DNA from 2 places in the Alkalibacterium sp. m-11 genome. Region 1 is predicted to be linked to the other one. Evidence: predicted binding sites of a transcription regulator. Region 1 holds the regulator's gene; the other holds the start of a gene.
What was found. The regulator HrcA, encoded in region 1, represses chaperone genes, less so after heat shock. The targets are predictions, from matches to a motif close to TTAGCACTCNNNNNNNNNGAGTGCTAA.
Positions count from the first base shown of each region.

Region 2: groES (co-chaperone GroES) is a predicted target of HrcA. The motif match lies at 7,139-7,165, and genes of this name have one in related genera.

Region 1 is NZ_BAAGIR010000008.1:16,361-26,827, reverse strand. Features, by position in the region: gene ACYQ2O_RS01870 (L7Ae/L30e/S12e/Gadd45 family ribosomal protein) at 1-10, shown strand, start outside; gene infB (translation initiation factor IF-2) at 32-2,497, shown strand; gene rbfA (30S ribosome-binding factor RbfA) at 2,546-2,902, shown strand; gene truB (tRNA pseudouridine(55) synthase TruB) at 3,020-3,934, shown strand; gene ACYQ2O_RS01850 (bifunctional riboflavin kinase/FAD synthetase) at 3,947-4,903, shown strand; gene hrcA (heat-inducible transcriptional repressor HrcA) at 5,058-6,086, shown strand; gene grpE (nucleotide exchange factor GrpE) at 6,108-6,680, shown strand; gene dnaK (molecular chaperone DnaK) at 6,714-8,540, shown strand; gene dnaJ (molecular chaperone DnaJ) at 8,708-9,871, shown strand; gene lepA (translation elongation factor 4) at 10,115-10,467, shown strand, end outside.
Region 2 is NZ_BAAGIR010000015.1:20,454-30,920, forward strand. Features, by position in the region: gene rimI (ribosomal protein S18-alanine N-acetyltransferase) at 1-366, shown strand, start outside; gene rimI (ribosomal protein S18-alanine N-acetyltransferase) at 382-867, shown strand; gene tsaD (tRNA (adenosine(37)-N6)-threonylcarbamoyltransferase complex transferase subunit TsaD) at 857-1,867, shown strand; gene ACYQ2O_RS03290 (Lrp/AsnC family transcriptional regulator) at 2,515-2,961, opposite strand; gene ACYQ2O_RS03295 (ABC-F family ATP-binding cassette domain-containing protein) at 3,016-4,977, opposite strand; gene ACYQ2O_RS03300 (redox-sensing transcriptional repressor Rex) at 5,342-6,037, shown strand; gene ACYQ2O_RS03305 (DUF4305 domain-containing protein) at 6,093-6,302, opposite strand; gene ACYQ2O_RS03310 (CPBP family intramembrane glutamic endopeptidase) at 6,332-6,994, opposite strand; gene groES (co-chaperone GroES) at 7,228-7,512, shown strand; gene groL (chaperonin GroEL) at 7,565-9,190, shown strand; gene ACYQ2O_RS03325 (ketopantoate reductase family protein) at 9,531-10,445, shown strand; gene ACYQ2O_RS03330 (nitrilase-related carbon-nitrogen hydrolase) at 10,461-10,467, shown strand, end outside.

The DNA of each region.
Region 1 (10,467 bases):
ATTGCTGTAAAATGAATGGGAAGGTGATTAAATGGGCAAAAAAAGAGTCTATGAATTCGCGAAGGAAAATGACGTACCAAGCAAGAAAGTACTGGAAACAGCTAAAGGTATGGGGATCAAGTACAGCAGTCACATGTCGACAATGAACGACGGAGATGTGGACAAGCTGGCTAAAGCAATCAAAGAACCGGCTAAACCTCAGAAAAAAGCGGAATCTTCCCAGTCTGGGTTAAAAGCATCTGCTCAGAATGCAAGCAGATCAGACAACAGCAAGACTGGCCAGGCGAATCAGAATGCAAACCGCAGTCAGCAGAGAAAATCTGCAGGTTCAAATAGGTCACAGCAGAACAACCGACCGGCTCAATCGAACAAATCGAATCAGTCAAGCAACTCAAACAGACCGAACAACCGACCAAACAGTAAGTCTTCTGACACTCAGTCAAGCAACAAGTCAGAAACTAAATCCAACAATAGAAAAGGACAATCCAACATAAATAAGTCTAATACCAAACCATCATCACAAACTAGAAACACAAACAAAAAACCGGACGCTAACCGTGCAGGTGCAGATGCTCCTAAACGTACAACGGACGAGAAGCAGAAACAGCAGTTCGACAATAAGAAAAAACGCAACTCGCGTCAGCACCGCGGGATTCATGGCGGACCTGCAGGACGCAAGCGTAAAGGGAAAAAAAATCAGAAGTCACAGACACCTCCGACCCCACGTAAATTCAAAGAGCTTCCAAAAGTTCTTGAATATACTGACGGCATGACGATCGTAGAGCTGGCTAAGAAGATTCACCGTGAACCAGCTGAAATCGTCAAGAAGCTGTTCATGATGGGAGTCATGGCTACTCAGAACCAGTCTCTGGATAAAGAAACCATCGAACTTCTTGCTGCTGAATACGGTATCGAGACGGAAGAAAAAGTGCAGATCGATCTGACTGACTTTGATACCTTCTTTGAACAGGAACCAGTAGAAGAAAATCTTGTTACCCGTCCGCCGACTGTTACTATCATGGGACACGTCGATCACGGAAAAACGACTTTACTTGATACTCTTCGTGAAACTAATGTAACAGAAGGGGAAGCTGGCGGGATCACTCAGCATATCGGTGCCTATCAGGTTGAAGAAAACGGCAAGCTGATCACTTTCCTGGATACACCAGGACACGCTGCCTTTACTACTATGCGTGCGCGAGGAGCAGACATCACAGATATCGCAATCATCGTTGTTGCGGCTGATGACGGGGTTATGCCACAGACGGTTGAGGCGATCAACCATGCTAAAGCAGCTGGTGTGCCGATCATCGTAGCTGTCAATAAAGTTGATAAACCGGGTGCCAATCCGGACCGCGTGATGCAGGAACTCACTGAATACGAACTTGTTCCAGAAGACTGGGGCGGAGATACGATTTTTGTTCAGATTTCAGCACTATTCAACCAGAATCTGGAAGAACTGCTCGAAATGATCCTGCTTGTTGCAGAAGTAGAGGAGCTGAAAGCTGATCCTGAACGTCTGGCTATCGGTACTGTTATCGAAGCAAGACTGGACAAAGCTAAAGGACCTATTGCTACCCTGCTTGTTCAGGAAGGAACACTTAGACAAGGTGAGCCAATCGTTGTCGGGAATACGTTCGGACGTGTCCGTACTATGACAAACGATAAAGGGCGCCGAGTAAAAAGTGCTGGACCTTCTACACCAGTAGAAATCACTGGATTGAACGAAACACCACAAGCCGGAGACCGCTTCGTTGTCTTTGAAGATGAGAAGACAGCACGTCAAGTAGGTGAATCCAGAGCGTCTGCGGCAACAGAAGCGCAGCGTTCGACTACAAATAAAGTTACACTTGAGAATCTATTCGACAGTCTGGAAGAGGGCGAACTTAAATCAGTTAACGTTATCGTTAAAGCTGATGTACAAGGTTCGGTTGAAGCTTTGGCAGCCAGTCTTGAAAAAATCGAAGTTGAAGGCGTTAAAGTCAACATCATTCACACTGGAGTTGGAGCCATCAACGAAAGTGATATTACTCTGGCATCTGCAAGTTCTGCCATCGTTATCGGGTTCAACGTTCGTCCGACGATTCAGGCGAAAGAAAGTGCAGACCGCGAAGAAGTGGATATCCGTACTCACCGTGTCATCTATGATGCGATCGATGAAATCGAAGCTGCAATGACAGGGATGCTGGATCCTGAATTCGAAGAGAAAGTTACCGGTCAGGCTCAAGTACGTGAAACTTACCATGTGTCTAAAGTAGGAACGATTGCCGGATGTTTTGTTACTGACGGTGTGATCAAGCGTAACAGTTCCATTAGACTGATCAGAAATGGTATTGTACAGTATGAAGGGGAACTTTCAAGCTTGAAACGATTCAAAGATGATGCAAAAGAAGTAAGAAACGGATATGAGTGTGGATTGACGATCGAAGGCTATAACGATATCAAGGTTGATGACGTAATCGAAGCGTACGAAATGGTTGAAATCGAAAGGAAATAAACATATCCCATCAGATCCGAAACTATTTAAAAAGGACAGGTGAATACATTGCCGAACTATAGAGTAGGTAGAGTATCTCAGGAAATTCAGAAGGAAGTAACAGACATTCTCCGTAAACGAGTAAGAGATCCCAGAGTTGATGGAGTGACTGTAACAGGTGTAGACGTCACAGGCGATCTTCAACAGGCTACGATTTTTTACAGCACATTGTCTGAAGACGAGAGTGAAATAAAAAGCACTCAGCAAGGTCTTGATAAAGCAACTGGACTGGTTCGTAAGGAACTGGGCAGCCGTCTGACTCTGTATAAGACACCTGAACTGAAATTTTTAAGAGATGAATCGATTGCTTATGGAAACAAGATCGACTCACTTCTCAACCAAATAAAAAAAGAACATGAGGAATAAGTTTCTCTAACCAAATAAGCGATCAACTGAGCAGTAAAGAAGAGAATCTTTGTTTTTAAACATCGATTCTCTTTTCTTTTGCCAGTACATATATAAGCGGGTCAGAAGGAGGATATTATGGAAGGGATATTGCCTATATGGAAAGAAGCAGGAATGACCAGTCATGACGTGGTATTTAAACTGAGAAAGATTTTAAAGACAAAAAAGGTGGGTCATTCCGGAACTTTGGATCCAGATGTAGATGGCGTGCTTCCAGTAGCAATTGGAAAAGCCACTAAGATTATCGAGTACATGATGGACTCTGACAAGATTTATACAGGAGAAATTACATTGGGCTATTCAACTACAACTGAAGACCGCTCTGGAGACATCGTCGACCGTAGACCTGTTTCAGAAGCACTTTCTCTCGAATCAATTGATGCGGCGCTTGCTGCGCTGACCGGGAAGATTGAGCAGACGCCTCCAATGTATTCCGCAGTCAAAGTCAACGGCAAAAGACTTTACGAGTATGCCAGGAAAGGGATCGAAGTCGAACGCCCAACACGAACTATTGAGGTTCACGATTTTCAGAGAACGTCAGATCCATTGTTTGATGAAAAGGAACAGACTTTAAGTTTCACCTTCGAAGTCCGTTGCGGAAAAGGGACGTATGTGCGTACATTGGCCGTAGACTTAGGCCAAGCCCTGGGTTATCCCTCGCATATGTCTCAGCTTACACGGATCTCCAGCGGTGGTTATTCAAGCGAGCAGGCCTTTACTTTAACTGAGGTAAGACAGCTTATGGAAGACAATAAAATTGACGAGGCGCTGTTTCCACTGGAGAGTGCGCTGACGGAAATTAAGAAACACGACCTGACTGAAGTAGAATATGATAAGGTCAAAAATGGTGCACTGCTGGATAAAGCAGACTATGCACCGGATGAATCCGACCGGCTTGTTTTTATGAAAGAGAACAGAGCGGTCGCTATTTATGGCTCGCATCCAAGTAAAAGTCAGTTTATCAAACCGATAAAAGTCTTACGAAATGAATAGTAGGTGGAACTCATGGAAATTATAAAGATTCATCATCCATATGATAAAAAAGATATATATTCCGGCGATATCGTTCTCATCCTGGGTTTCTTTGACGGGGTACACCGCGGACATCAGGCAGTCATAAAAAAAGGCGTACAGATTGCGGCTCAAAAAAAGATGAAATCGGCGGTCATGACATTCAACAGACATCCGGCCTTCGTTTACCGCAGTTTCGATCCGGACAAGCATAATTATCTGACTCCGTTGGATCGAAAAGAAAAGATCATGGAAAATTTAGGAGTAGATATCCTTTATGAGGTCGATTTCACATCCAGCTTCGGCCGTCTCTCACCGCAGGAGTTTGTAGATGACTATATAGTGAAATGGCATGCTAAAATCGTCGTTGCCGGGTTTGATTATACCTACGGAAAAACCCACTTAGCCAATATGGATACCTTGCATGAGTATGCAGATGGGCGCTTTGATATTATTAAGGTGGAGAAAATGCAGGACGAACGAGATAAGATCAGCTCCACCCGTATCAGACGTTATATCGGTGAAGGTCAGATCGAACGGGCGAACAAACTACTGGGATACATCTATGAAACCAGCGGCTTCGTGATTCACGGGGATGCAAGGGGAAGAGAACTGGACTATCCTACGGCCAATATCTATCCACACCCGTACGTCATGGTACCTAAACGTGGCGTCTATGCTGTCAGGATGCGAGTCAATGGAAAATGGCATGATGGTATGGCCTCAATAGGCTACAACCCGACATTCGGTCATCGGCCGAACTATTCGATCGAAGTCCATCTCTTTGATTACAGCGAAGAGATATATGGCGAAGATGTTTCAGTCAAATGGGTCTCATATCTGAGAGACGAGATCAAGTTCGACTCTGTCGATGCTTTAATCGAAAGACTGGATCAGGATGAGATAGAAGCGAGAGAGAGTTTGGCAAAGGTCAAAATAAATCAGATTTAATTGTTGACAGACAAGAGTCTATTTGATAAATTATAGATGTATTAGCACTCGGTTTGTTCGAGTGCTAATTTAATGAATGAATTGAAGCGGTGTGAGTGTTCAGCTAGTAAACCATTACGTTTGAAGTCTGTCTTCGTGCCAAGGAGTGATGCACATGTTGACAAAGAGGCAAATAAATATACTTGATGCTCTCATCAGACTCTATACGTCTACAGGGCATCCAATCGGGTCGAAAACAATCATGACTGAAACGGCTATCGATGCCAGTTCCGCAACAATCAGAAATGAACTGAGCTTTCTTGAAAAACTTGGATTCATCCAGAAAACTCATTCGTCTTCAGGACGTGTTCCGTCGATGAAGGGGTACCGGTATTACATCGATCATCTCGTGAAACCTCAGGAAGTAGCTGAGGACAAGCTGCAGATCATTAATGAAGTCCTTGGTAATCATGTCAAGCAGATGGATGATATCATGAATCAGTCAGCCAAGCTGCTGTCCGACTTGACCAGTTATACTGCGATCGTTCTTGGGCCGAAAGCCGAGTCCAGTCGCCTGACCGGATTCAGACTGGTTGCCTTGAATGATAATCTGATTATGGCAATTGTTCAAACAGATGGCGGACTGATAGAGAATAAAGTCTTCAGACTGCCGAAACCGATCGATGAGTCTGATATGGTCAAAGTGGCCAATATATTCAATCAGCATCTGGTCGGCCTGCCTTTAATGGAGGTCGCTAGAAAACTGGAACAGGACATTCCGTTCTTAATCAGAAAGTATGCGTCCAATGCGATGGATATGTATCTGTCGCTTGAATCGGCGTTCAATGCTTCTGCTGAAGACCGTTATCATATTTCCGGCAAGATGAATCTGCTGGATTTCACTGAAGACATGGACAAACAGCAGCTGAAGTCCTTATATTCTTTACTGGACAATAAAGGAAACCTCAATGTGCTGATCGATCCAATTCATGAAGATTTCGTCGTGAAGATAGGTGACGAATTCGACAACGAACTGTTTACAAACTTCAGTCTGGTGACCGCAGCATATCAGGTCAGCGGCCATGGCCGAGGGATCCTTGCCGTGTTAGGTCCGACCAGCATGTCCTACGATGAAACATTCGGCGTGCTGGATGTATTCAGAAAACAGCTGACATACACACTACTAAATTACTACCTGGAATAATAAGGAAAAGAGGAATGTCACGTGGATGAAAAAGATGAAAAAGAGTTGAATGAAGACGTATTGTCAAAACAGGAAGAAACAGCTGACGAAGACATTCAGCTTGAAAACGATGAGAAGTCCACAGAAGAAGAGAGCAGCGGGTCTTCTGAACTGGAAGAAAAGCAGAAAGAACTGGACGACCTGACAGACAGATATTATCGTCTTCAGGCAGAACTGGCAAACATCCGTAGACGTAATCAGCGGGACCGCGAAGAACTTCTTCGCTACAGCTCACAGTCTCTGGCGAAAGAACTACTTCCTGCACTGGACAATATCGAACGTGCTTTAAGTATCGAAGTCGATACTGAAGCAGGAGAAAACCTGAAAAAAGGTATTGAGATGGTCTACAATAGCCTGCAGCAGGCCTTAGAAAAAGAAGGGATTGAAGTAATCGATCCTGTTGGAGAACCGTTTGATCCCAACTATCACGAAGCGTATACGCAAGTACCTGCGAATGAGGATCAGGACAGCAATGAAGTGGCTCAAGTTTTTGAAAAAGGCTATAAACTGCACGATCGTGTGTTACGAGCAGCCAAAGTATCAGTTACATTATAAAAAATTCTATAGAAAGCAAAGGGTGATTTGAAAATGGGTAAAGTAATCGGAATCGACTTAGGAACAACGAACTCAGCAGTCGCAGTTCTTGAAGGCGGCGAAGCTAAAATTATTCCTAATAAAGAAGGAAACCGTACAACACCATCTGTTGTAGCATTTAAAAATGGAGAAATACAAGTAGGGGAAGTGGCTAAGCGTCAGGCTATCACAAACCCGAACACTGTCATCTCTATCAAACGTCACATGGGTGAAGATTTTAAAGTTGAAGCTGAAGGCAAGACGTATACTCCTCAGCAGGTGTCAGCATTCATTCTTCAGCACTTGAAAGATTATGCAGAAGATTACCTTGGTGAAGAAGTCACAAACGCAGTCATCACTGTACCTGCATATTTCAATGACTCACAGCGTCAGGCTACAAAAGATGCTGGTAAAATAGCAGGTTTAGAGGTTGACCGTATCGTAAACGAACCGACCGCTGCTTCACTAGCTTACGGTCTGGATAAAGTAGACAAAGATGAAAAAATTCTGGTATTTGACTTAGGTGGCGGAACATTCGACGTATCTATTCTTGAACTGGGAGACGGCGTATTCGAAGTTTTGGCAACCGCCGGAGATAACCACCTAGGTGGAGATGACTTTGATGAAAAAATCATCGACTACCTAGTTGCTGAATTCAAGAAAGAAAACGGCGTTGACTTAAGTAAAGATAAAATGGCTCTTCAGCGTCTGAAAGATGCAGCTGAAAAAGCTAAAAAAGACTTGTCTGGTGTATCTTCTACACAAATCAGCTTGCCGTTCATCAGTGCAGGAGAATCAGGTCCATTGCACCTTGAAATGACTCTGACACGTGCCAAGTTCGACGAAATCACTGATGACCTGGTTACACGTACGAAGAATCCTGTCCGTCAGGCACTTAAAGATGCAGGACTATCCAAATCTGACATAGACGAAGTCATCCTTGTTGGAGGATCAACACGTATTCCAGCTGTTATTGAAGCTGTTAAAGCTGAAACAGGAAAAGAGCCTAACCGTTCTGTAAACCCTGATGAAGTTGTTGCTATGGGGGCAGCTGTCCAAGGTGGAGTTATTTCAGGAGAAGTAAAAGACATCGTTCTACTTGACGTAACCCCTCTATCATTAGGAATCGAAACAATGGGCGGAGTATTTACTAAACTGATTGAGAGAAATACTACGATCCCAACAAGTAAATCTCAAGTATTCTCTACTGCTGCAGACAATCAGCCTGCGGTTGATGTGCACGTTCTTCAAGGTGAGCGTCCAATGGCTAAAGACAACAAGACACTTGGTCGCTTCCAGTTGACGGATATTCCACCAGCACCACGTGGTGTGCCTCAAATTGAAGTGACATTCGATATCGATAAAAACGGTATTGTAAATGTTTCTGCTAAGGATCTCGGTACAGGTAAAGAACAGAAGATTACGATCAAGTCTTCATCTGGTCTTTCTGAAGAAGAAATTGAGCGTATGGTGAAAGAAGCAGAAGAAAATGCAGAAGCAGACAAAAAACGCAAGGAAGAAGTAGAACTGCGTAATGAAGCTGACCAGCTTGTCTTCCAGATCGACAAGACATTGAAAGAACTTGAAGGTAAAGTTGATGAAGCGGACATCAAGAAAGCTGAGGAAGCTCGTGACGAGCTGAAAACTGCACTTGAAAACGATGATATTGATGAAATCAAGACGAAGCGTGACGCACTGAATGAAATCGTTCAGGAAATGTCAGTCAAACTATACGAACAGGCTGCAGCTCAGCAGGCGGAAGCTGAAGGAGCAGAAGGCGATGTTCAGACAGACGACAACGTTGTCGATGCAGACTTTGAAGAAGTAGATGACGAAGAATAATTGAAGTGAGATTTGAAGAGAAGAAAGCACTTTTAAAGCACCACAAACAAGTGCTTTCTTTCTTTTTGAAAAGAGATACAGAGCCCCTGTAGCTGCTGTGCAAGAAGCCTAACAGTCGTAGGACTCAGCTCTACAGAGACGCGTAACAGTAGCAATGGAGGGATAGTATGCCTGAAAAAGAAGATTTTTATGACCTACTAGGAGTTTCTAAAAATGCTTCTAAAGATGAAATTAAAAAAGCTTACCGAAAGCTTTCTAAAAAATACCACCCGGATATCAGTGACGCTCCAGATGCCGACGAGAAGTTCAAGCAAATCTCAGAAGCCTATGAAGTGTTGAGTGATGACCAGAAGCGTGCAGCATACGATCAGTATGGACATGCCTCAACAGATCCGAACTTCGGTGCAGGCGGCGGCTTTGGTGGCGGGTTCGGCGGTGGCCAGGGTGGCTTCGGCGGCGGATTCGAAGATATCTTCGATCAGTTCTTTGGTGGGGGAGGTTCAAGACGCCGTAATCCGAATGCACCCCGTCAAGGTGAGGATCTGCAGTATGTCATGGATCTTAAGTTTGAAGAAGCTATTTTTGGAAAAGAAACAACGATTCGATACAATCGTGAAGAAACGTGTGATACGTGTGCCGGATCCGGAGCAAAACCAGGTACCAGCCCGCAGACCTGTTCGCAGTGTCAAGGTGCGGGTGCGGTAAACGTTGAGCGTAATACACCATTCGGACGTGTCATGACTCAGCAGACCTGCCCGACATGTAATGGATCCGGACAGGAAATCAAAGAAAAATGTACGACCTGTCACGGTTCGGGTCACACTAAAAAACAGCATTCTGTTAAAGTGACTGTACCTGCCGGTGTTGAAGACGGCAATCAGATGCGCGTACAGAACCAGGGCGATGCCGGAGTCAACGGTGGCCCTTATGGCGACCTGTATGTCGTATTCCGAGTCGAACCATCTGAACTGTTTGACCGGAGAGGATCAGAAATCTACTTCGAACTGCCGATCAATGTCGTTCAGGCTGCTTTGGGTGATGAGCTTGAAGTGCCGACCGTACACGGTAAAGTGAAGTTCAAGATCCCGGCTGGAACTCAGCCAGGTACAACGTTCAGACTGAGAGGCAAAGGTGCACCAAGACTGAGAGGAACAGGCAATGGAGACCAGCACATCAAAGTCCGTGTCGTTGTTCCTGAAAAAGTCACTGAAGAACAGGCTAAACACCTGAGAAACTTTGCACAGGCCAGCGAGTATGAGGACGTGGTCGAGCAAGGGGATGGCTCGTTTTTTTCGAAAGTAAAGGACGCCTTTAAGGATAAGAATAAATAAAGTGATACGCGCTCTCATTAAAGCAGGCCAGTATGTCTGTATTAACGAGAGCGTGATTTTTATCGTATAAATGATATAATCGATCAGCTGAAGATGTGAGTCAATAAATGTGAAAGCATTCAGGTTATAATGTGTCACAACAGAGACCAAGATCATTCAGGAGGTCAGGCAGACATTGTACTCTCTTGCCATCGTTGGTATAATAGTAAGGAATGTTTTTAGAGGAATGAGGAAAATATAGCAATGGATAAAAAACAAGCAAGAGAACGACAGAAGAAAATCAGAAACTTTTCGATCATTGCCCATATCGACCACGGGAAATCTACGCTGGCTGACAGAATTCTTCAGTTGACTCATACAGTGGCTGACCGTGAAATGCAGGATCAGCTCCTTGATTCCATGGATCTGGAAAGAGAACGTGGAATCACGATCAAGCTTAATACAGTTGAAGTACAGTATCAGGCTAAAGATGGGGAAACTTATATCCTTCATCTGATCGATACACCTGGACACGTCGACTTCACATACGAAGTCTCACGTAGCCTGGCTGCCTGTGAGGGAGCCATTCTAGTGGTAGATGCGGCACAAGGCGTTGA
Region 2 (10,467 bases), on a different contig from region 1:
CACGAAATAAGGTACAATAAAAATGCTTTTTACATTGTAGTCTATGAAGAGGAAGAAGCCGTCGCGTTTGTTGGAGCCTGGGTCGTTGGACAGGAAGCACATATTACAAACATCGCAACTGTCCCTGATTATCAGAACAAAGGAATCGCGACGTATTTACTGAGAGAGATAATCAAGATCGCGGAAAAAGAAGAGATTTCAGAGGTTACTCTGGAAGTAAGAGTCTCTAATGAGACAGCACAGAGTCTTTATACCACGCTTGGATTTGAAAAAGGTCGAATAAAGAAAAATTACTATGCTAACGATCATGAAGATGCTCTGGAAATGAGTTTTAGAGTCAAGCAGTTAACTGATGAACAGAAATAGAAAGAGGCACCGCTTATGGAAAACAGAAAGGTCAGGGTCCGTCTTTATCAGCCAGATGAAGAATTGGGGCATGACTTCTATAGACTAGCAGAAGAGGCATTTGCCCATGGGTCACCTTGGACAGAAGAAGAGTATGAACAAACGGTAACCCGATCTGACCTGACATTTTTCATAGCGGAAATTGAGGAACAGCCAGTGGGTTATGTCGGTGGGAAGATTATTCTTGATGAAGCTGAAGTTTACTCTATTGCAGTAGAACCAGCCTTTCAGAATCAGAGAGTAGCATCTCAATTGATTGAAGCCTATAAAACACACTGCCGCGCAAATGGGGTTAAGATTCTTTTTCTCGAAGTCAGAGAATCTAACTTTACAGCCCGGAATTTTTATGTCGCCCATCAGTTCAAGGAAATCTCCAGGAGAAAAGGATACTATAATGATCCTGAAGAAGATGCAATAATTATGATATGTGATATTAGAAAGAAGGAAAAAGATGACGAATAAGCTGATATTAGCTATTGAAACAAGTTGTGACGAAACGAGTGCAGCAGTGATTCAGAATGGAGACACGATCCTGTCAAACATCGTCGCCTCACAAATTAAAAGCCATCAGCGCTTCGGAGGGGTCGTCCCGGAAATTGCCAGCCGCCACCACGTGGAGCAGATTACGTTGATTATAGAAGAAGCAATGAAAGAGGCCGGCGTGTCTTGTGCGGATCTTGATGCAGTAGCCGTAACAGAAGGCCCGGGACTGGTCGGTGCACTGCTGATTGGTGTCAATGCAGCAAAAGCGATCGCGTTTGCTCATAACCTTCCACTGATCGCAGTCAACCATATTAAAGGACATATTTTTGCGAACCAGCTGGTATCCAGCCTGACTTTCCCTCTGCTGTCCCTGGTTGTGAGCGGGGGGCATACTGAGCTGATTTATATGTCTGGACCGGACTCATTTGAAATTGTTGGAGAAACACGTGATGATGCCGCAGGAGAAGCCTACGATAAAATTGGGCGGGTGATAGGTGTGCCATATCCTGGAGGCAATCATATAGATGAAATGGCCCATCTGGGAGAAGATACCTATGACTTTCCCCGAGCGATGATTCAGGAAGACAATTACGATTTCAGTTTCAGCGGGCTGAAAAGCTCATTTATTAATACCGTCCATAATGCCCGACAAAAGGGAGAAGAAATGGACGCGAATGATCTGGCTGCAAGTTTTCAGTCGGCAGTAGTAGAAGTTCTAGTCGATAAGACAATACGAGCGGCGAAGGATAAAAAGGTAAAACAGCTTATTCTGGCCGGAGGTGTTGCGGCCAATAAAGGTCTGCGCACATCACTGGAAGAAGCTGTACGAAAGGAACTGCCAGGTGTTGAGCTGCTTATCCCACCTCTGAATTTATGTGGAGACAATGCGGCGATGATCGGTGCCGCAGCGTTCGTTCAGCTGGAAAAAGAGGAATACTCGGACTTTACGTTAAATGGACAGCCGGGCTTGTCAGTGTAATGATATCTGATTGGTACCGAGAAGCAATTTAATAAAAATGAATTTTGCGCCGTTGAGTCAGCTGTTCTGACTCGACGGTTTTTTACTTATTTATTCTATTTTTAATATCGAGAGGAAGCGACTGAGTTTCAGTCGCTACATTTTTAAGGGCTACATAGGGAGTTTTTAACTGAGCAAATAAATTTCGCTACTTTGAGAGGGATATTTGAATGGATATGGTCTACTTTAGTAGACGCATAACCAACTATTGTCCACTGGCTGAGATGTAGAGTTTGAATGGGCATTAAATAGTAAACTAGTGCCCACTCATTGAGGAGTAAAGTTTGAGTGGGCACTAAATGGTAAACAATTGCCCGCTGGTCAAGCATTAAGATTTGAGTGGGCATTAAATGACCGACAATTGCCTACTCGTTGAGTCAGCAGCACTTGAGTGGTCACTAATTGACCAATAGATTAGCAATCCGTTGTCATAAATTAAAAATATCACCAGACTACTCTAGTTTGCTTAGTAAATTTCGGACTCCAGCACAGCTAGTACTCGTAGGGACAGAAAAAAGCAATGAGTCCCCATCTTAAACAGATAATCCTCATTGCTTGTGTGATATGTGGCGTAAAACAACTCCAACTTCACTCTTTTTTCTTAGAGCTTATTCGTCAAAATCGTGCAGGGTCAGGCCTCTTGTTGGAACTGGAGTAGAAAATACAATCTGTGTATAGGTCTTACCGAACTGCTGCAGGTCGTTGATGAAATCATCCAGTTCTGTAGTTGTTGGATAGGATACTTTGATAAGCATCGAGAAATCGCCAGTTACACAGTTGCACTCCAGTACATTAGGCACATGTTCGATGTAAGGGTAGAAATCCTTCTTCTGGTTCGGGCTTAAGTCAAGCTGAATGAATGCCTGTATGTGATAGCCGAGTTTTTTTAAATTGACTCGAGCCATGTATTTATCGATAAATCCTTCTTTTTCAAGCTTAGCTATCCGATTAGAAATAGCAGGGGAGGAAAGATAGGTCTCACTGGCTATTTCTTTTAAAGATGCGCGGGCGTTTTCCTGCAGAATCTGCAGTATTTTCAAATCCATTTGATCCATAGTCATATCCTCTTTTCCGCAGTTGAGACTAGTTAAGGTATCTTTTTGTCCGTTTTACAGGTTGTCCAACGTATCATGCAGTGATTCCCATTCAATCAGCAGATTTTCCTGCTTGCTGGTAAGGGCCTCATTTTCATTAGATAACCGTTCTGTTTTGACACTGTCAGAGAAAGTTTCCGGCTGGCTGAGTTCGTGCTGAATCTTCAGCAGTGCAGTTTCCAGATCTTCAAGTTCAGTTTCGATTCGCTCAATTTCTCTGGTAAGTTTACGCTCCTGTTTCTGACGCTCTTTCTGTGCTTCAAATGTTAGCTTGGCAGTCTGATCGGACATACTGTCTGAAGGTTGAGCATCAGTCGTTTCAGGAAAGTCACTTGTAGAATCGATCGACTCAATTGCCTCAAGTTCAGCCTTTTTCTGAAGGTAATAGTCATAATCACCTAAATAAAGTGTAGCTCCTTTTTCCGATAGTTCAATGACTTTTGTAGCCAGCCTGTTGATGAAGTAGCGGTCATGAGAAACGAACAGCAATGTACCTTCAAAATTGATCAGAGCATTCTCAAGTACTTCTTTTGAGTCGATGTCCAGGTGGTTAGTCGGTTCATCCAGCAAAAGCATATTGTTTTTTTCGAGAGCCAGTTTTGCTAGTGCAACTCTAGCTTTCTCGCCACCGCTTAAAGAAGAAATAGACTTATCGACATCTTCCCCGCTGAATAGAAAGGATCCTAGCAGGGTCCGCACAGATTGCTCTGGGAGCAGAGGGTGGTCATCCCAGACCTCATTCAGTACAGTCTTCTTGTCATTTAAAGTTGTCTGTTCCTGATCGTAATACCCCATATCGACTTTCGTTCCATACTTTATTTCTCCGCTGATTGAAGGAATCAATTTATATAGCGTCTTGAGGAGAGTGGTTTTACCAACCCCATTAGGACCTACGACTGCAATGGAATCTTCCTTGCGAATATCGAGATCCACATGTTCGGATAATGGAATAGAATCGTATCCGATTGTCAGATCAGCTGTCTGAAGCACGACTTGCCCTGAAGTTCGTTCAGGAATGAACTGGAAATGCGCACTTTTTTCATCACCTTGAGGCTTGTCCAATGGATCCATCTTCTCAAGCTGTTTCCTTCTAGCCTGGGCTCTTTTCGTTGTAGAAGCTCGCACCAGATTACGGTTCACAAAGTCTTCCAGTTTAGCCATTTTCTTCTGCTGCTTTTCATATACTTTCCATTCACGCTTGATCTTTTCAGCCTTCTGTTTCAGATAATTCGAATAGTTTCCCGGGTAATTTTCTACAGAGCCTCTACTGACTTCGTATATATTTTTGACAACCTTATCCAGAAAGTATCGGTCATGGGAAACGATGAGAAGGGACTTGGAATAATTCTGGAGGTAACTTTCCAGCCAGGATAATGTATCGATATCCAAGTGGTTGGTCGGCTCATCTAAAATAAGAAGGTCCTTTTTCTCAAGAAGAAGTTTGGCCAGCGCAAGTCGGGTTTTCTGCCCCCCTGACAAATTTGCTATAGGTGTATCATAATCTTCCGGGTAATATCGGAAGCCATGAAGTACTGAACGGATCTCGCTTTCGATGCCATAGCCGTTATGCTGCCTGAACGACTGCTGCAGAAAATCATACCTGGACAAAAGATCCGTATAGCTATCAGACTGCTTATCGATAGAATCATCACTTAATTTATGCTCGATAGCATGCATTTCTCTTTCTATCTGTTTAATAGGTTCGGTTAGTTTATCCATCTCTTCCCAGATAGTCAGATCAGATTCCAGACCGGTATGCTGATCAAGATAGCCGATAGTACAGTTTTTTTTCTTATGAACGGTGCCTTCATCCGGTTCTTCTCTTCCAGAAAGGATGTTAAGAAGGGTCGTTTTACCGGCACCATTTCTACCCACCAGACCAATTCTGGCATTTTCCTTTATTTCCATGCTAACATTATCGAAAAGTGTTTCAGCACCGAAATGTCTTGCTATTTTTTGCGTGTGTAAAAGTATCATACTATTCCTCATTTTCTAACCTAGTCATCTGTCAATATCTAACAGTTTAGCATACAGGAGCAGGAATAAACTAGTCTAATTGAAAAACCTGCAAGGCTCAGACAGAGGACGATTTAGGCTTGTTCCCTTTTTTACATTCTCCGAAACTTGTTCAATAATAAACGATTAATTATTGAATATTATTGAAATATTTAACAAATTCAGACCCGATTTACTTTATTTTACTGGGATTAGTGGTATAATATAAAATGGTATCCTATGTAAGTTTGTGAATACACAAGGTAAGAAAAGATACACCTTTGGAAAAGTTTGATAAGATCCAGAGAAGCTGTTTATTAAATGAATTGAGACGAGGAGAATGACAATGGCTGATAAGAAAATCCCGAAAGCTACTGCACGCAGACTGCCATTATATTACCGCTATTTGCGTTTCCTATACGAGGCAGGTAAAGAACGTGTGTCATCAGCTAAATTAAGTGAAGCAGTTAAAGTGGATAGTGCAACAATCAGACGTGATTTCTCGTATTTCGGAGCTTTAGGTAAAAGAGGCTACGGGTACGATGTAGAAGCTTTAATGAATTTTTTCAGTAAAACACTGAATCAGGACCGTTTGACCAATGTTGCATTGAGTGGTGTCGGTAACCTTGGACAAGCCTTGCTAAACTATAATTTTCGCAGAAACAACAATATCCGTATCAGTGCCGGATTTGATGTGAAAGATGATTTGATTGGAACGATCCACCAGGGCGTACCTATTTACGATATCAATGAAATGGTCGATCAGCTTGAAATGCAGCAGATCGATGTAGCTATTCTCACGGTACCTTCTGAAATAGCTCAGGAGATGGCGGATAAACTGGTCAAAGGCGGAGTTAGAGGTATTATGAACTTCACCCCAATCCGTGTGACTGTGCCAAAAGAAGTCAGAGTACACAACGTTGACCTGACAAACGAATTGCAGACACTGATTTACTTCATCAATTATTACCAGGACTTTGATCAGAAGACTGAACCTGAAGAAGATGACAATCCCTTAAACGACTTATTTTATAATGAATAAAAAGAAAATCTTCAAAGCTGACCTTGATTGGGTCTGTAAGCTTTGAAGATTTTTTTTATTTGCTGTTATTTTTACTTTTTTTGATGCGAAGATACGCTGCAGCCATTCTTGTACCCTGTACAAAGTCTTTTGTAGCGAAGAGAGCAAATAAGAAAGAGAAAAAACCCCATCCACTGCTGTCGACTGAATCGATCGTAAAGAACATGAACAACAGGAAGAAAATATACTTAAATGCAATTTGAAACATGATTTGTTTTTCTGTCATTATAAATCCTTTCTACACTACTCGTCTTTTTAAGAAAAGTACAAGTTGATCAGGACAGCTGCCACATTCATCAGACAATGTGCCAGAATTGGTGTCCATATGTTTTTAGTTTTAAAGTACAACCAGGCAAAGACCAGTCCCATTGAAGAATACACTAGGAGCAGACCGTCAAAGTGAATGAATGCAAAGAGCAGTGAACTTATGACTGCAGCTCCAATGCCGCCAATCCGATCAATCAGAAGACCAAAAATTGCTTTTCTGAAAACAAATTCCTCCATTACTGGCCCTGCTACTCCAACTAGGAGAAGAAAGAACGGATAATTTCTAACCACTTCCATCAGAAACTGAGTGTTTTCAGACTCCATAGAAGAGCCCAGAAAGTTTACTTCAATAATACTTGCGAAGGACTGCACGACTATAGCGATAAACATCCCGATCAGCCCCCATAAGAGAATTCTGACAGGATTATGACTGAAACGCTCTTCGAATTCAAATCTCATCTGCTTTCTTCTCTCAATCACGATCATGCCTATAGCGCCTATTGCAAACAGCACCATGGAAGGGAGAAGAAACCCAACAATCCCTATGTCTTCAGGTAAGAAGAGAGGGATCACAGCAGAAACAAGCTGTACGGCAAGAAACAGGCTGATCATGTTAATAGCCGCTTTTTTATTAATATCATTAACTGACATGTTGTTCATCCTTTAATTGGTATTCCCACAATATATAGTAATTTAACACAAAAACCAGCCGTTTTCCACCGGGTAAATTTTTCAAAAAAAATTAAAGTTAGGACTTGCAAGAAATCACAGTTTTGAATATACTAGGTAATGTAGTTAGCACTCGGAGGTCGAGAGTGCTAACACTCACATCTCACTATATCTTTAGTGAAAAATTAAAACTACTATTTTGGAGGGATTGCATCATGTTAAAACCTTTAGGAAATCGTGTACTTCTTGAAGTGAAGAAAGAAGAAGAGAAAACTGCAAGCGGATTAGTTTTACCTGATTCAGCAAAAGAGAAGCCGCAGTCAGCAGTGGTTGTAGCTGTTGGAGACGGAAAACTTCTTGATAACGGAAGCCGAGCTGACGTATCAGTTTCTGTCGGCGATCAGGTTATCTTTGAAAAGTATGCCGGTTCTGAAATCAAGTATGAAGGAACCGATTATCTAGTAGTTAAAGATACAGACATTATTGCAATCGTTGACTAATTTGAACCACTGATTCATTAAAAAAAATAATATTGAAGGAGCGATTATTACCATGGCTAAAGAAATCAAATTTTCTGAAAATGCACGTGCAGCAATGCTGCGTGGCGTAGATAAACTAGCTGATACAGTTAAAGTGACATTGGGACCAAAAGGTAGAAATGTTATCTTGGACAAATCTTTCGGCGCACCTCAAATCACTAATGATGGGGTGACCATCGCAAAGGAAATTGAACTGGATGACAAATTCGAAAATATGGGTGCTCAGCTTGTTGCTGAAGTAGCAAGCAAAACAAACGATATCGCAGGTGACGGAACAACTACTGCGACTGTTCTAACCCAGGCAATCGTCAATGAAGGAATGAAAAACGTGACTGCAGGCGCTAACCCTGTAGGCATCCGTCGCGGAATCGAACTGGCAACTAAAAAAGCAGTCGAAGCTCTACATGACATCTCTACTAAAGTAGAAGACAAAGAGTCTATCGCGCAAATTGCTGCAATCTCATCTGGCGACGAAGAGATCGGTAAGTTGCTTGCAGATGCGATGGAACGTGTGGGAAGCGACGGCGTTATCACAATAGAGGAATCTCAAGGAATTGAAACTGAACTGGATGTTGTTGAAGGAATGCAGTTCGATCGCGGCTACCTGTCTCAGTACATGGTAACGGATAACGAGAAAATGGAAGCAAACTTGGATAATCCTTACATTCTGATTACAGACAAGAAGATTTCTTCAGTACAGGAAATCCTTCCTGTTCTTGAAAATATCATGCAGCAGAATCGTCCACTTCTGATCATTGCAGACGATATCGAAGGAGAAGCACTGCCTACACTTGTATTGAACAAGATTCGCGGAACGCTTAACGTTGTAGCTGTTAAAGCGCCGGGATTCGGTGACCGTCGTAAAGGTATGCTGGAAGACATCGCTATTTTGACAAACGGAACAGTCATCACAAGTGATCTTGGGCTGGACCTTAAAGATGTGACGATCGATCAGCTGGGTACTGCAGGAAAAGTTGTTGTAACTAAAGACCACACAACTGTTGTTGAAGGTGCTGGCGAAAAAGAGAACATCGAACAGCGTGTGGCGATGCTTCGTGCTCAAGCTGAAGAAACAAACTCTGAATTCGACCGTGAAAAACTGCAGGAACGCATTGCTAAAATGGCAGGCGGCGTTGCAGTCATTAAAGTCGGAGCAGCGACTGAAACTGAAATTAAAGAACGTAAACTGCGTATCGAAGATGCATTGAATGCTGCACGTGCTGCAGTTGAAGAAGGTGTCATCGCCGGTGGTGGAACAGCTTATATCAACATTCTGGATAAACTGGAAACGATCGATCTTGAAGGTGACGAAGCAACTGGTGTGAAAATCGTCCTTCGTGCACTGGAAGAACCTGTTCGTCAGATCGCTTCAAATGCTGGTCTGGACGGAAGTGTTATTGTTGAACGTCTGAAACACGTTGAGCCTGGCATTGGATTCAATGCAGCAACAGGTGAAATGGTCAACATGGTACAAGCGGGTATCATCGACCCAACTAAAGTAACCCGTTCAGCGTTACAAAATGCAGCATCTGTTTCAGCGCTATTACTAACGACAGAAGCTGCTGTAGCAGAAATCCCATCTGAAAATGATGGACCTGCTGGTGGAATGGATCCAAGCGGAATGGGCGGCATGATGTAAGTAAAGTCAATAATCTGCTGTCGTGTCGTCAGACACATAATGAAAGCAATAGAAGCAGGAAAAGCTGGAGATCTCTCTATGCTTTTCCTGCTTTTTTTTTGCAGTACTTTTATAAACAGTATTCACTATAGGAACGTTTAAACTTTGAGGTTTGAATGACTCCCCTTGAGCTGGTACGTTAGATTGGCGCTTGTCTCATGAAGCTCTGACCTAATGAAAAGACCATTTCGATCAGACCGGATAGACCTGTTACTGCGATCCGCTTAATTAAAGTCTGAATTAGTCTGATTATATGATAAGATAGTAAAATAATTTACATGAGTATACGGGGAGATTTGTTATGAATGAGAAGACAGTTTCTATAGTTGGATTAGGGGCTCTGGGTGTGTTGTATGGACAGCACTTGTCAGAAGCTTTGGGAAAAGATCGTGTAAGAGTGATAGTAAATGAAGGAAGAAAGAAAAAATATGAAAGTGACGGAGTGACATTAAACGGTGTCCCGTGCGATTTCAATTACGTTTTAGAATCCGAAAAGAGTACACCTGCAGATCTGATCATAGTCTGCACGAAATCGCTGGCACTTGACAGCGCACTGGAATCTATGAAAAATCAAGTAGGAGAAGAGTCTACAATCCTATCGTTAATCAATGGAATTTCCAGCGAGGGTATCCTTGGGTGTGAGTTTGGTCATGAAAAAATTATTCCTACGGTAGCGATAGGAATGGATGCAACACGAGATGGTCAGGATGTCCGGTCCAAAGTAAAAGGCTGGCTCCAGATTGGAGTGGACAGTCCAGATAAACAGAAAAGACTGGATGCAGTTAAGTCGATCTTTGAGGAAGCTCAGTTTCCTTATGCAGTCGAGGAAGATATTACTTTGAAAATTTGGGAGAAGTTCATGATGAACGTTGGCGTAAACCAGGTGGTCATGGTCAACCAATCGAATTTTGGTGGTGTTCAAACAGGCGGGGAATATCATGATCAGGCGAGATCCGCCATGGAGGAAGTAGTAGAGATTGCTCAAGCAGAGGGGGTCAGTCTGGAACACGAACATGTACAAAAGGCTTTCGACATTATAGACACCGTAGATTCGGATGGCATGCCCTCAATGAGACAGGATGGCCTAGCCAAGCGTCTATCAGAAGTGGAGCTGTTTTCAGGAACTATTCTGAAAAAGGCCGAAGAGTCTGATCTGGATTGTCCAGTCAATCGTTATTTATATGAAGAAGTTCAGAAAATCGAAGCGGAGTACTAATGAGGAGGAAACAGTGTGAAGG